2 regions of the Enterobacter sp. B79-1 genome follow, and region 1 is predicted to be linked to the other one. Evidence: predicted binding sites of a transcription regulator. Region 1 holds the regulator's gene; the other holds the start of a gene.
The links. Region 1 encodes CRP, which controls carbon source genes, mostly activating them, when cyclic AMP is high. Its sites were predicted from a motif close to ATGTGANNNNNNTCACAT; they were not measured.
Positions count from the first base shown of each region.

Region 2: a site for CRP is predicted at 3,574-3,591, ahead of AC2T6E_RS13120 (2-hydroxycarboxylate transporter family protein). Genes of this name have one in related genera too.

Region 1 covers NZ_JBYAZJ010000009.1:182,064-189,826, forward strand. Annotated here, with positions in the region: gene argD (bifunctional acetylornithine/succinyldiaminopimelate transaminase) at 1-226, shown strand, start outside; gene AC2T6E_RS20670 (YccS/YhfK family putative transporter) at 223-2,310, opposite strand; gene crp (cAMP-activated global transcriptional regulator CRP) at 2,368-3,000, opposite strand; gene AC2T6E_RS20680 (OsmC family protein) at 3,312-3,716, shown strand; gene AC2T6E_RS20685 (phosphoribulokinase) at 3,803-4,672, opposite strand; gene AC2T6E_RS20690 (YheU family protein) at 4,703-4,921, opposite strand; gene AC2T6E_RS20695 (hydrolase) at 4,918-5,940, opposite strand; gene mdcA (malonate decarboxylase subunit alpha) at 6,169-7,763, shown strand, end outside.
Region 2 covers NZ_JBYAZJ010000004.1:40,303-48,065, forward strand. Annotated here, with positions in the region: gene citD (citrate lyase acyl carrier protein) at 1-157, opposite strand, end outside; gene citC ([citrate (pro-3S)-lyase] ligase) at 174-1,196, opposite strand; gene AC2T6E_RS13115 (fumarylacetoacetate hydrolase family protein) at 1,207-2,070, opposite strand; gene AC2T6E_RS13120 (2-hydroxycarboxylate transporter family protein) at 2,088-3,449, opposite strand; gene AC2T6E_RS13125 (ATP-binding protein) at 3,795-5,432, shown strand; gene AC2T6E_RS13130 (response regulator) at 5,422-6,114, shown strand; gene AC2T6E_RS13135 (ornithine decarboxylase) at 6,203-7,763, opposite strand, start outside.

The DNA of each region.
Region 1 (7,763 bases):
CAGCGAGATCCGCGGCATGGGGCTGCTGATTGGCGCCGAGCTGAAGCCGCAGTTCAAAGGCCGCGCGCGTGATTTCCTGCACGCCGCCGCGCACGAAGGGGTGATGGTGCTCAATGCCGGACCTGACGTGATGCGCTTTGCGCCGTCGCTGGTGGTGGAAGATATAGATATTGAAGATGGATTAACCCGCTTTGCCGCGGCGGTCGCGAAGATCGTTAAAGGCTAATACTCGGTTCGCTTTAACCGGCGCGTTAACCAAATCCCGTGATGCGGGCGCTGACGCCATGCCACCGATGAAATGGTGTGCATGGTGTTCAAATGCCCCAGAACGCGCTGCAGATGCTGCTCAAGGGTGCTCATCGGCCCGTGGGTCAGCGTTTCAGGCGCTTCCAGAATATTCGAATCACCCGATTCACCCGGCGAGTCATACTCCAGACGCTGCTGACACCTCTGCAACGCAATTTCACACGACTGCAAATAGCGCTGCGCCAGATCCGGCGTCAGCATCGTGTGCTCGCGCGCCAGCGTGGTCATGGCGTTAATGTGCTCGACGATAAACTGGCTGTGTGTCACCCACAGCTTCATGTCTGCAAGATAGTGCGAGTTAAACCCCGGCTCCTGCATCGCCTGATTGAGCGAGTTAAACAGCGCGTTGTGCGCCTGGTTGACCTTCATCCGCTGATACGCCAGCGGGGAGGGCTGCGGATCGTCGCTGAGGATCAGGCGAATGGCCTGCTGGTCAGCTTCCAGCGCGTCATGGGCGTTCTGCCTGAGCAATCCGCTCTGCCACTGCGGCCACAGCCAGACCATACCGCCGAAGGCAATCAGGCAGCCAATCAGTGTATCGACCAGACGAGCCACGATAAACTGCTCGCCGTTGAGCGTGAGCAGCTGCAGGGTGTACACCGCCGTGACCGTAAAGCCCACCATCGCCCAGCCGTAATTTTTACGGATGATCAGATAGCTCACCATGGTGATCGCCAGCATCCCGACCAGCGTATAGCCTTCCGGCACGTGGAAGTGAAGCGTCACGCCCGCAATAATCAGCCCGGCTAGCGTTCCGCCAGCCCGGTGGAAGATACGCACTCGCGTGGCCCCGTAGCCGTTCTGCGTGACAAACAGCACGGTCATTAAGATCCAGTAGGGTTTAGGCAGGTGCAGCGCCATGCCCATCAGGCTGGCAATGCTCAGCATCACGCTTATCCGCGCCGCGTTGCGCAGGGCGGCGGATTTCAGTGACAGATAGCTTTTGAGCGCAGGCAGCAGCGGCAGACGTTTCTGCTTATCCGCCATCAGGTCGCGGGGATAAAGCGGGCGCTGCGTACGCAACACGCGGGCGATACGGCTGAAGTGCCAGGCGGCAAACTGGCCTACCGGGTTATCCGGATGCTGACGGGCGATTTTCTCCAGCGCGCCGAGCTGTTTATCCATGTTAAAACGCGTGGGGTAGCGGTGATAGAGAATATCGTCAGCCAGTACCCTAAGCCGCGCGGCGACGGTCTGGGCGTTCCAGCGGATCACTGCTTCTGCATGGCTGCGCTCTACCAGCTTTTGTACCTCCTGCGGGTGGTGAAGGCTAACGGAGATATGCTCCTGCAGGTCCAGCCCCACCTGGAAAGTGCGCAGCAGCCGTTTGTATTCGTGGTTCTTGTTGGCGGCAAGCATGTGCAGCTGCTGGTAGCACTGGCTAATCAGGTCGACAACCTTTTGCTGACGCGTCAGCAGCGGCGGCAGGGATTTCTCCGGGTCGGTATGCTGGGTGAGCAGGGTGTATTTGGCTTCACAGTAATCCGCAAGCTGCACATAGAGCAGGCTCAGGGATTCACGCAGCGGCTGTTCCCGCCAGAGCCAAAACCAGAACCAGTTAAACACCCCGTACCAGAGCGTGCCAAGGGCGTAGATCAGCAGTGGCTCCCACACCGGCATATTCCCGGCGAGGCTCAGGGTGAAGATAGCCGCAATCAGCGAGGCGGGCAGCAGGCGCGCGTGCAGCGAACTGATTTCCGCCGTCACGCCAAGCGTCATCGCCAGCACGGTCAGGATCAGGGGCAGCGGGATATCACGGGCAAGCAGGAGCTGTACGGCGAGACTACAGCCCGCAAACAGACAGCCACCGATAATCAGGCGTTTGAAAAAGCGCTTATGCGGCGTGTCCAGACCGGCAATGTTGCAGCAGGCGGGCACGAGGGAAAACAGCAGACCTTGCTGGAGGTGTCCGAGGATCAGGCCCACGGCCACAGGAAGGCACAACACCAGCGTTTGTCGCAGTGCGTAGTTAACTTCCGGGTGATAGATCAGCCTGCGCCACATGGGGAGTAGAGACAAAAACGGCGTGACACCTTGCGATGGCACGCCGTTTGAGCGGAATTAACGCGTTCCGTAAACCACGATGGTTTTACCGTGGGCGGAGATCAGGTTCTGGTCTTCCAGCATTTTCAGGATACGGCCCACTGTTTCACGGGAGCAACCGACGATCTGACCAATTTCCTGGCGGGTAATTTTAATTTGCATGCCGTCAGGGTGGGTCATGGCGTCTGGCTGTTTCGCCAGGTTAAGCAGGGTCTGCGCGATACGGCCGGTCACGTCCAGGAAGGCGAGGTTACCCACTTTCTCAGACGTCACCTGCAGACGGCGCGCCATCTGGGAAGAAAGACGCATCAGGATGTCAGGATTAACCTGAATCAGCTGACGGAATTTCTTGTAAGAAATTTCAGCCACTTCACATGCTGTCTTTGCACGAACCCAGGCGCTACGTTCCTGGCCCTCTTCAAACAGGCCCAGTTCACCGATGAAATCGCCCTGGTTCAGATAAGAAAGGATCATCTCTTTCCCTTCTTCATCTTTGATCAGCACTGCCACCGAGCCTTTAACGATGTAATACAACGTTTCCGCTTTTTCACCCTGGTGAATCAGCGTGCTCTTCGATGGGTACTTATGAATGTGGCAATGAGACAAGAACCATTCGAGAGTCGGGTCTGTTTGCGGTTTGCCAAGCACCATGCGCTGTTATCCTCTGTTATAAGCTGTCACCAGAGTCATAAGATGCATCCGGACTCTGGGGTTGCAATCGAATTCTTACCCATACCCTGGGAAGTCGGCTGTCGTAACGTTTCGCAGCCAGTAAAGTTTGATGTCCTCTGCATACATGTGTAACGTCAATGTATTACTGTAGCATCCAGAGTGTTTTAGCATAGCTTTTGCCGCGTGTCTCCTGGTGTCTCGCTTCAGCATGATGCAGGTCGCCTTCCGTTGCGAGAAATGTAATGCACGCGTAATCTGTCACCAAAAATGCAACGTTGGAGTTAATGAATATGCAAGCGCGTGTGAAATGGGTTGAAGGTTTAACGTTCCTGGGCGAATCCGCTTCTGGACATCAGATTTTGATGGACGGTAACTCCGGCGACAAAGCCCCAAGCCCGATGGAGATGGTGCTGATGGCGGCGGGCGGATGCAGCGCAATTGACGTGGTGTCGATTTTGCAAAAAGGTCGTCATGATGTGTCCGATTGCGAAGTGAAGCTTACTTCCGAACGACGCGAAGAGGCGCCACGCCTGTTCACGCACATTAATCTGCACTTTATCGTGACCGGTAAAGAACTGAAAGATGCCGCAGTATCACGCGCCGTAGACCTTTCTGCGGAGAAATATTGCTCTGTGGCGTTAATGCTGGAGAAAGCGGTAAAAATCACGCATTCGTATGAAGTGATCGAGGCTTAATCTTTTGGCGGGTGGCGCTTCGCTGACCCGCCCTACAAAAGCACGACCGTAGGCCCGGTAAGCGCAGCGCCACCGGGCAAAACAACTCACGCGATCTGCTTCCCTTCCATCAGTCGCTGGACCAGCGGCGTCATAATTAACTCCATCGCCAGCCCCATTTTTCCGCCCGGCACTACCAACGTATTCATATGCGAAATAAACGAGCCCTGCAGCATCGCCAGCAGCCAGGGGTAATCAATGCCTTCTAGATTGCGGAAATGGATGACGACAAAGCTCTCATCCAGCGACGGGATCGTTTTGGCCGCAAACGGGTTGGAGGTATCCACCGTCGGCACGCGCTGAAAGTTGATGTGGGTGCGGGAGAACTGCGGCGTCAGGAAGTTGATGTAATCCTCCATGGAGCGCACGACGGAATCCATCACCGCTTCGCGAGAATGCCCGCGCTCGCTCATGTCACGCGTCAGCTTCTGGATCCATTCAAGGTTAACAATCGGCACCACGCCGACCAGCAGATCTACGTGACGCGCGACGTCGTGTTGAGGCGTGACCACGCCGCCGTGTAGCCCTTCGTAAAACAGCACGTCGGTCGGCTCCGGCAGCGGCTGCCACGGGGTGAACGTCCCCGGCACCTGATTCCAGGGAACCGCTTCGTCGTAGGTGTGCAGGTATTTGCGGGACTGCCCGGTCCCGCTCTGCCCGTATTCGCGGAAGGTTTGTTCCAGCAGGCTGAAATCGTTGGCTTCCGGCCCGAAATAGCTGATGTGTTTGCCCAGATCGCGCGCCTTGCGGATGGCCATGTCCATTTCCGGGCGCGTATAGCGGTGAAAGCTATCGCCCTCCACTTCTGCCGCCCGTAGATTCAGCTGTGCGAAAATCTTGCGAAAGGCGAGGCTGGTGGTGGTGGTACCCGCACCACTTGAGCCCGTTACGGCAATAACCGGATGTCTGGCAGACATAGCAACTCCCTGACTGGAAAGGTTTACAGATCAGCCGTGAAACGCGTTGCGGTGCATGATATTGACCGTCTCATGCAGTTCGGACCACACCAGCACCACGTCGCCACTTTTCAGCTGGCGCTTAACATCGCTGACCTTTTGTTCGAGCGAACGTTCTTGTTCACCATAATCGGTGCCTTCACGTAATACAAAGCTTTCAATCAGATTATCGAGCGTTTCGGGAGCGAGATCCTGCCAGGGGATAATCATTTTTTACCGTCCAGAAAAGAGGTGAGCCAGTCAGGGATGCGGGTTTCCAGCCACATTTTCGGCCTGCGTAGCGTGCCGCCAACAAAGCCGACGTGCCCGCCGTACTCGGTGAGCTGATACTGCACGTTAGCCGGTAAATGCTCCGGTGCCGGAATAGAGTGATGATCCATAAACGGATCGTCTTTGGCGTGGATAATCAGCGTCGGCGTGGTGATTTGATTCAACAGCGGCATGGCGCTGCACTGACGGTAATAGTCAATCGCATCGGCAAAACCGTGGATCTTCGAGGTAATCAGATCGTCAAACTCGCGCAGACGCTTCACGCGCTTGAGCTGCTGCAGGCTAACCGGCAGGGTATCAGGGTAGGCCTTCAGCTTGCGCGCGGCGTTTGCCTTCAGCAGGTTGAGCAGGTAGCGCTGATAGACGCGGGAAAACCCTTTCTCCATATGGTAGCTGCACTGCTCGAGCATAAAGGGAGCGGAGACAATAACAGCGGCATCCAGCGGGACTGCATCACCTTCTTTCGCCAGCAGGCAGGCCAGCATATTACCGCCCAGCGAATAGCCCACCGCCGCCGTTGGCACCGTGCCAAAATTTTCTCTCAGCCAGTGTAAGAACCAGGTGCCGTCTTCGGTTTCACCGGAGTGGTAAATACGCTTCTGGCGATTCGGCTCGCCGCTGCAGCCGCGAAAATGCATCACCACCGCCAGCCAGCCGCGGGCTTTCGCCGCCTCGATTAAACCGTGGGCGTAGGGACTGTGCAGGCTGCCTTCCAGACCATGAAACACCACCAGGCGAGGTTTGTGTCGGGCCTGCTCCGGCGCTTCGCTCCAGGCGAGATCTAAAAAGTCGCCGTCCGGCAAATCCAGGCGCTGCCAGTGCGGGGTGAACTGCACCTTGCGGCGGATCAGGCGCGGCAGCATGGTTTGCAGGTGGGGGTTAGCCACGCCGCGCATGGGCACGAACTCTGCGCTCTCTTCGGCTGCAATGTCGAAGTCTGATGGAATGATTTGGGTCATAAGGGCGATGCTGATTCTTGTCAGAAATTTACTATACCTTCCGAATTGTACCCCGTTTAGCCTGGATTTCCGAACCATGAACTGATCCCGATCACAAATCTTTACCTTGATTATTACTCTCAGGCTAATGATTCAGCTCTACGCTTAATTGATGCCTTTCTCGCCAGAGCGCAGACTTTACTCAACGTTAAGCAAATCAGAATGATGTGCTGAATCAGGAGGTTAATAATGTTATCTGGGCAAACACCCACCCGGCAATGGAACACACGACGCAGCGAGAAAGCGCGTCGTCTGGCGTCCGTACCGGTGCAGGGCAAGGTACTGCCAACCGGCGATCTTGTCGCCATGCTGGAAAAACTGATCGCCCCGGGCGATAAAGTCGTGCTGGAAGGCAACAACCAGAAGCAGGCGGATTTCCTTTCCCGCTCGCTGGCTGAAGTGAACCCGCAAATCATTCACGACCTGCATATGATCATGCCGAGCGTTGGCCGCAGCGAGCATCTGGATATCTTTGAAAAAGGCATCGCCCGCAAGCTGGACTTCTCCTTCTCCGGGACTCAGAGCCTGCGTATCTCGCAGCTGCTGGAAGACGGTCAGCTCGAAATCGGTGCAATTCACACCTACATCGAACTCTACTCGCGCCTCTACGTCGACCTGTCCCCCAACGTGGCGCTGATTGCCGGTTTTAAAGCCGACCGCAAAGGCAACCTCTACACCGGGGCGAGTACCGAAGATACCCCGGCGCTGGTGGAAGCCGCCGCGTTCCACGACGGCATCGTCATCGCGCAGGTGAACGAGCTGGTGGACGACGAGTGCGATCTGCCGCGCGTCGATATTCCTGGCTCCTGGATCGACTACGTGGTCGTTGCGGACAAGCCGTTCTTTATCGAACCGCTGTTCACCCGCGACCCGCGCCTGATCAAACAGGAACATATCCTGATGGCGATGATGGCGATCAAAGGCATCTATGCGGAACACCAGGTGCAGTCCCTGAACCACGGTATCGGCTTTAACACCGCAGCGATTGAGCTGCTGCTGCCCACCTACGGCGAACAGCTCGGCCTGAAGGGCAAAATCTGTAAACACTGGACGCTGAACCCGCATCCGACGCTGATCCCCGCCATTGAAAGCGGCTGGGTGGAAAGCGTGCACTGCTTCGGCGGCGAGCTGGGGATGGAAGAGTACATCCGCGCCCGTCCTGATGTCTTCTTTACCGGTGCCGATGGCTCCATGCGTTCCAACCGCGCCTTCTGCCAGCTGGCAGGCCAGTACGCGGTGGATATGTTCATCGGCTCTACGCTGCAGGTTGACGGCTACGCCAACTCCTCAACGGTGACGCGCGGTCGTCTTTCCGGCTTCGGCGGTGCGCCAAACATGGGCCATGACCCGCACGGTCGTCGTCATGCGACCCCGGCCTGGCTGAACATGATCACCGAGCCTGACCCAATGCAGCGCGGTAAAAAACTCGTCGTGCAGATGGTCGAAACCTTCCAGGCGGGCGTGAAGCCGACCTTCGTGGAAAAACTTGATGCCGTTGACGTGGCGAAAGCCTCCGGCATGCCGCTGGCACCGGTGATGATTTACGGCGATGACGTGACGCACGTGCTGACGGAAGAGGGGATTGCTTACCTCTACCGGGCGAAAGATCTGGAAGAGCGTCGTGCCATGGTTGCCGCCGTCGCGGGGATCACCGATATCGGCCTGGGCGTTGACGCTAAACGCGTGGCGGAACTGCGCCAGAGCGGCAAGGTGGTGTATCCGGAAGATATGGGGATCCGTCGCACCGACGCCACCCGCTCTCTTCTGGCAGCCGGGAGCGTGTC
Region 2 (7,763 bases), on a different contig from region 1:
GCAATGTGTCGTTGACCACCTGGCGGATCTGCTCGCCAAACTGCTTAATCACTTCACTGTGGATGACAATCTCCAGCTCGCCGTGAGCGGGAGCGATTTTCACCATCAGGTCGCTGGACTCCTGCGTTCCGGCCAGCGCCTCCCTTACAATATTCATGATAAATTCCTGGTAATTAAGCGACTTCCGCACTCGCACGGTAATGTGCTTCGAGGTGCGCGAAGGTGGAGTCCGGGACAATCTCCCGGATCCGGGAAAACTGCTGTGTCTTCAGTAAGCGGCGCACTTCCGAGGCCGAAATGGCGTTGCCGGTGGCCTTGATGCGCGGCATTTCCACCACGTCGATATGCGAGGCCAGCAGGTCGTGCAGCGTCTGGTTGTACTGGCGGGTGATATCGCAAAACGGCTCCGAGCCGATAAAGCGGTGCGTGATGCCCAGCGCCGGAGCAATAAAGTCCCGGAAGATCAGCACGTCGATCTCGCTCCACGCCTGCTGCACCCTGCCGGTCTCCTTCAGGAAGTAGGCCGGGAAGGTGGCGCGGGAGATGATGTACTGCGAGCCTTCATGCACCACCACGTTCGGCAGATGCGCCACGCCCGCGCGCACCATCTCGAGGCGCGCGCTGAACGGGAAGAACGAGGCGTCTTCACGCACCACGAACAGATGCAGGGCATCGCACCGCGTCGCCGCCTGCTCCACCAGATGGCGGTGGCCGAGGGTGAACGGATTGGCGTTCATCACTATCGCGCCAATGTTCTCCCCGCACTTGCGCTTCGCGCGCAGGGAACGGCAGTAGCGTTCAATCCCCTGCGGGGTGTTCTCCATTAGCACCGCGTTGTTCCCGCTTTGGGCAATCGGCCAGAAGCCGCTGCGGGCAAAGCGCTCCCGGTTGCACGGACGGGTGCAGAGGAAGAGGTGAAAATGGCCGCGCTCCAGCGCCGCATTTTCCACCTCTGCCAGCAGCCGCGCGCTGAGGTTCTCGCCGCGAAGCTGCTCGTTGACCGCCACGCATTTGATGACGTTGGCAGCAAGCCCTGCGCAACCCACCAGCTGCGAGCCGGACCAGGCTTCGACAAACAGCGTGATGTCGTTGTCCAGGCCAAGGCCGCTGTCTGCCAGCAGGTAGCGGATCTGGCTTAAGCGTTCCGGATGCTTCGCCACGAGGGTGTGGCGAAAATCGATGGGTTGACTGTTCATGCCGCCTTACTCAGTGTGCCGCCGCAAGCCCAACGGCCGGCGCTTCCATAATCACGTTGCTCAGGTGACCGATATGCTCGATCTCCACCTCAATGCGATCGCCCTCTTTCATAAACAGCGGCGGGTTACGCTTTTTACCCACCCCGCCCGGGGATCCGGTGATGATCACGTCGCCCGGACTGAGGCGGGTAAAGGTACTGATGTACTCGATCAGCTCCGCAACCTTGTGGATCATGCTGCTGGTGTTGTCTTCCTGCACCATGCGGCCGTTCAGCCAGGTGCGGATTGCCAGCTGATGCGGGTCCGGGATTTCGTCCGCTGTCGCCATCCACGGGCCAAACGCGCCGGTCTGACGCCAGTTTTTACCGGCGGTAAACCAGGTGTGCTGCCAGTCACGGGCGGAGCCGTCCATGTAGCAGCTGTAGCCCGCCACGTGGCGCAGGGCGTCGTCGCGGCTGATGTTCTCCCCGCCTTTGCCGATGATCACCGCCAGCTCGCCTTCATAGTCAAATTCGCTGGAGTGGCGCGGCTTCAGCACCGGCTCGTTGTGGCCGGTCTGTGAATCCGGGAAGCGGACAAACAGCGTCGGGGCCGGGTTATGCTGGTCAAACTCCTTGCGCTTGTCGGCGTAGTTCATGCCCACGCAGAGGATTTTTTCCGGCTGCACGATCACCGGTAAGAAGGTGATGGCGCTCAGCGGCACGTCCACCGCGTCGTTAATATAGCGGGTGGCCTGCGCCAGCCCGTTGCCCTGCAGCAGCGCCTTGAGGTCGCCGTAGCGGTCGCCGAGACGGCGGCCTAAATCAATCACGCCGTCGGCCTGGACGATGCCGTAGCTGCGTTTTCCCTGGTATAAAAAGCTTGCGAGTTTCATTGTTCTTTCCTGAAAACTTAAACGAGGAAGTTGCCCAGAATCAGCAGTGAGATAGAGACGTTAATCGCCCCGCCGATACGGGTAGCAATCTGGGCGAACGGCATCAGGCTCATGCGGTTGCCTGCGGTCAGGATCGCCACGTCGCCGGTACCGCCCTGCCCGCTCTGGCAGCAGGAGACGATGGCGACATCAATCGGGTGCATGCCAATCTTTTTGCCGACGAAGAAGCCGGTTGCCACCAGTGCGGAAACGGTGCTGACGATCACCAGCAGGTTGCTGACGGTGAACGCCGCCACCAGTTCATGCCACGGGGTGATGGCCACGCCGACGGCAAAGAGGATTGGGTAGGTCACGGAGGTCTGGAAGAATTTGTACACCACCTGCGAGCCTTCCAGCAGGCGCGGAGAGGCACCGTTGCAGAGCTTCACCAGCACCGCCATAAACAGCATGCCGACCGGGGCAGGCAGACCAATCAGCTTGTGTCCCAGCATGCCCAGCATGTAGAGCAGCACCGCCAGCAGCGCACCGGAGGCGATAGTGGTGACGTCCGCTTTGCCGGAAAATGCAGGCTGAGAGACGGTGGCATCGGCATTCGCGCGGTTAGGCATCAGCTGGCCTTCACCGGTCAGGTGCGGGTAACGTTTACCGAGCTGGTTCAGGCAGCCGGAGATGATGATTGCCGTCAGGCCGCCGAGCATGACCATCGGCAGCACGCGACCGAGCGCCACGCCCTGGTCCATGTGCAGCAGGGTGGCATAGCCGATGGAAAGCGGAATTGCCCCTTCCCCGACGCCGCCCGCCATAATCGGCAGAATGATAAAGAAGAAGATCTGGAACGGCTCAAGACCCAGCGCCAGACCAACGCCCATCCCCACCAGCATGCCAACGATTTCGCCGCATAGCATCGGGAAGAAGATGCGCAGGAAGCCCTGAATCAGCACCGTGCGGTTCATGCTCATGATGCTGCCGACGATAATGCAGCAGATATAGAGATAGAGAATGTTGGTGGATTTGTAGAACTTAGTGGTGGACTCGACCACCACATCCGGCAGCAGGCCGTAATAGACCAGCGCGGAAGGGATAAAGGTAGCGCAGATCGCCGCCGCGCCGAGCTTGCCGACAATCGGCAGGCGTTTGCCAAACTCGCCGCAGGCAAAGCCGAAGAAGGCCAGCGTGGCAACCATCACCACGATATCGCTCGGCAGTTTTCCGCCCAGGCAATCAATGGCAATCAGCGCGCCCGCCAGAACGAACAGCGGCAGAGGAATAATCCCAATTTTCCAGGTATCCATAATATGCCACCAGCGCTCTTTGAGCGAAGGTCGCTGAATTTCAATCGGGTCGTGGGTAACAGAGAAAGAATCGTCAGTTGTGCTCATAATAAGCCCCTTGGTTATTTTGTGCGTTCAGCTTAGAGTCACAAAGGCTTACTTTATGTGAGGAATGGCATATTAAAAGCGAAGTTTTAATGGCAGCTATGGTTTTAATGGTTTCTTTTATTTAATGTGATTTACACCTTATTTATTTCCGTGGTTTTAATGGTTTCTTTTCTTAAATGAACAGATAAATAACATTTATTAATTTAGCCTTAAGACGCCTGGCGTATCGGATAAATCTTTTACAGGCGCTGCTGTGCAAGGGATCACAAGTTTTCTGCAAAGCAGGCGTCACCACGAGAAAAGATGATATATTAGCCTGCCTTGTTGATACCCGGCGTGATAGTTATGAAAGTGTCATTTCAGATCAAGCTGTTTATTTCGCTGGTCGCTTTTTTCTCGGTACTGTTTGCGCTACTGGGTGGATATTATTACGTCGACGTTGGAAGGCAGCTTTATCAGGAAATGAGCGCACGTGCAAAAATACAGGCCGAAGAAATTGCGCTTATTCCTACTTTGCGAAAAGAAGTCGAACAGAAAGATATCAATGGCATCAGCGACTTTATGCAGAAAATAGCGGCCCACAGCGACGCCAGTTTTATTGTGATTGGCGATAATAAAGGGCTGCATTTGTTTCATTCGGTGTTTGCTGACCGGGTGGGAAAAACGCTGGTCGGCGGCGATAACGACGAGGTTCTGCAGGGTAAAAGCACGACCACTATCCGCAAGGGCGGCTTAGGTATTTCACTTCGCAGTAAAGCGCCGATTTTTAACGATGCGGGGCACGTCGTGGGGATTGTCTCGGTGGGCTATCTCACCAGCTATCTGGATACCATCACCGTCAATAAAGTGGTTAACATTCTGATTGCCGCCGTGCTGCTGCTGATCGCCCTGTTTATCTTCTCCTGGTTTTTCACCCGCAGTATAAAGAAGCAGATCTTCTCGCTGGAGCCACGCGAAATTGGCCTGCTGGTACGCCAGCAGAAGGCGATGATGGAATCCATCTATGAAGGGGTCATCGCTATCGATGACGATCTGCGCATCGAAGTGATCAACCAGGCGGCACGCAAGTTATTAGGCTTAAGCCAGCCCGCCCGCGAGCTGCGCGGACAACTGATTAGCCAGGTGATCGATCCTGTTCCGTTCTTCAATACGCATACCATGCTGGCGAAAGACACCCATGATGAAATCTGCCGCTTTAACGATCTTACGGTCATTGCCAGCCGGGTAAGGATCATGCTGGAAAACTCGCTGCAGGGCTGGGTGATCACCTTCCGCGATCGCAATGAGATCGACACGCTCAGCGCCCAGCTCAGCCAGGTTAAACGCTACGTTGATAACCTGCGCATCATGCGCCACGAGCAGCTCAACCGGATGACCACCCTTTCCGGCCTGCTGCACATGGGCCGCTATGAAGAGGCGATTGGCTATATTCAGGCGCAGTCAGAGCACGCACAGGAGCTGCTGGACTTTATCTCGTCGCGCTTTAGCTCCCCGACGCTCTGCGGCCTGCTGTTAGGCAAGGCCGCGCGTGCGCGGGAGAAAGGCGTGGAGCTGAGTTTCGACCCCGCCTGCCGGATGGATAAACCTTTCCTGCCGCTGCTTGAATCGGAACTCATCTCGATTATCGGGAACTTGCTGGATAACGCGATTGAAGCGACGCAGCGCGCACCGCTTCCGCATGCGCCGGTTGAAGTGCTGATAAAACTGAGCGAGCAGGAACTCATCATCGAAGTCGCCGACCAGGGTATTGGCATCAAACCGGAGATCCGTGAACAAATATTTGAACGCGGCATTACCACCAAAACGCGCGGCGATCACGGTATTGGCCTGTATCTGATTGAAAGCTACGTCACGCAGGCGGGCGGCGCCATCGAAGTTGCTGATAACACGCCGCGCGGTGCCATTTTCTCACTGTTTATTCCCGCCACGGGAGCTGCCCGGCGTCCCGCACAAGAACTGGAAGATAATGATTATGCAACATGAACTTATCGACGTACTGATTGTTGAAGACGAGAACGAACTGGCGCAATTGCATGCGGAGCTGATCGGTAAACATCCGCGTTTGAGGCTGGTCGGGATTGCCTCTTCACTGGCTGACGCGCAGACGCAGCTTGAGAGCAAGCAGCCTCAGCTGATGTTGCTGGATAACTACCTGCCGGACGGCAAGGGCATCACGCTTATCAGCAACCCCATGCTGGCCCGCGCCAACTGCTCAGTGATTTTCATCACTGCCGCCAGTGACATGGACACCTGCAGCCAGGCCATCCGCAACGGCGCGTTTGACTACATCCTCAAACCGGTGTCCTGGAAGCGGCTCAGCCAGTCGCTGGAGCGCTTTGTGCAGTTTGCCGAGCAGCAGCGGGTCTGGAAGATTGTCGACCAGCAGAACGTGGATTCCCTCTATCAATTGCAGGCAAAAAATTACCGTCAGGACAACGGCAGCAAAGGAATTGAAGAGAATACGCTGGCGCTGGTACAAACACTTTTTAACGCCAAAGCAACGCACTGCTTTTCCGTGGATGAAGTGGTGAGCGAAACGGGTTTGAGTAAGACCACCACCCGGCGCTATCTGGAACACTGCGTGGAGGCGGGGTTTCTCAGCGTAGAGATGCTGTACGGGAAGATTGGGCATCCGAGGAGGATGTACCGCCGCGCAGAAGCCTGATGCAGTATTGTAGGCCCGGTAAGCTTGCGCCACCGGGCACATCGCCGGGTGGCGCTAACGCTTACCCGGCCTACGTTCGAGAGAGGGTCTACTTTAAAACATACCCATACAACCGCTTAATCCCGTCGGCATCCTTCTCGCTGTACACACCCTGCAGCTCCGGCGAGAAGCCCGGCAGCATATTGATGCCCTCCTCCAGCGCCAGAAAATAGCGCTGTACCGCCCCGCCCCAGACTTCACCCGGCACCACGCACAGCACCCCTGGCGGATACGGCAGCGCGCCCTCAGCGGCAATGCGTCCTCCGGCATCACGAATACGCACCAGCTCCACGTTCCCGCGAATGTACTCCTGGTTGGCATCCTGAGGGTTCACCACGACGTCGGGGAAGCTTTCCCGGCGGAACATCGCCTTTTGCAGATCTTTCACGTTAAAGCTGACGTAGAGATCGTGCATCTCCTGGCACAGCTGGCGGATCGTGTAATCACGGTAGCGAACGGGATATTTCTGGTAGATGGTCGGCAGAACGTCGGCCAGCGGCGTATCGTCTTCAATGTGCTGTTCAAACTGTCCCAGCATCGCCACCAGCTGCGCCAGCTTCTCGCTGCTTTCGGCAGGGGTCAGCAGGAACAGGATTGAGTTGAGATCGCACTTCTCCGGCACGATGCCGTTCTCACGCAGGTAGTGCGCCAGAATCGTCGCCGGGATACCAAACGCGGTGTAGTTACCGGTTTCCGCATCGATACCCGGCGTGGTCAGCAGCAGCTTGCACGGGTCAACAAAATACTGGTCACGGGCGTAGCCGTCAAAACCGTGCCAGTTCGCGCCTGGCTCAAAGCTGAAGAAGCGACGCTCGCTGGCGATGGTGTGTGTCGCATGATCCTGCCACGGACGCCCCGCCACCACCGGTGGGATAAAGGGTTTAATCATATGGCAGTTGGCGACGATCGCCTTGCGCGCTTCAATGCCCAGTTCGACGCACTCCGCCCACAGCCTGCGTCCGCTTTCACCTTCGTGGATCTTGGCGTTCACGTCCAGCGCCGCGAACAGCGGATAAAACGGGCTGGTTGAGGCATGTAGCATAAAGGCATTGTTCAGCCGCTTGTGCGGGCAGAAACGTGCCTGACCGCGAATGTGGTTATCCTTTTTATGGATCTGCGACGTTTGTGAGAACCCGGCCTGCTGCTTATGCACCGACTGGGTCACGAAAATCCCCGGATCGTTCTCGTTCAGTTCCAGCAACAGCGGGGACGTTTCCGCCATCATCGGGATAAATTGTTCGTAACCTACCCAGGCAGAGTCAAAGAGGATGTAGTCGCAAAGGTGGCCGATCTTATCGATCACCTGACGGGCGTTGTAGATCGTCCCGTCGTAGGTGCCCAGTTGAATGATGGCCAGACGGAACGGGCGAGGCGCATCGGCCTTGTCCGGGGCAACGTCACGGATCTGATTTCGCAGATACGCATCGTCGAAGCAGTGCTCGTCAATCCCGCCGATAAAACCAAATGGGTTACGTGCCGCTTCAAGGTAGACCGGCGTGGCCCCTGCCTGAATCAGCGCGCCGTGATGATTCGATTTATGGTTGTTACGGTCGAACAGCACCAGATCGCCGCGGGTCAGCAGCGCGTTGGTAACAACCTTATTCGCGGCT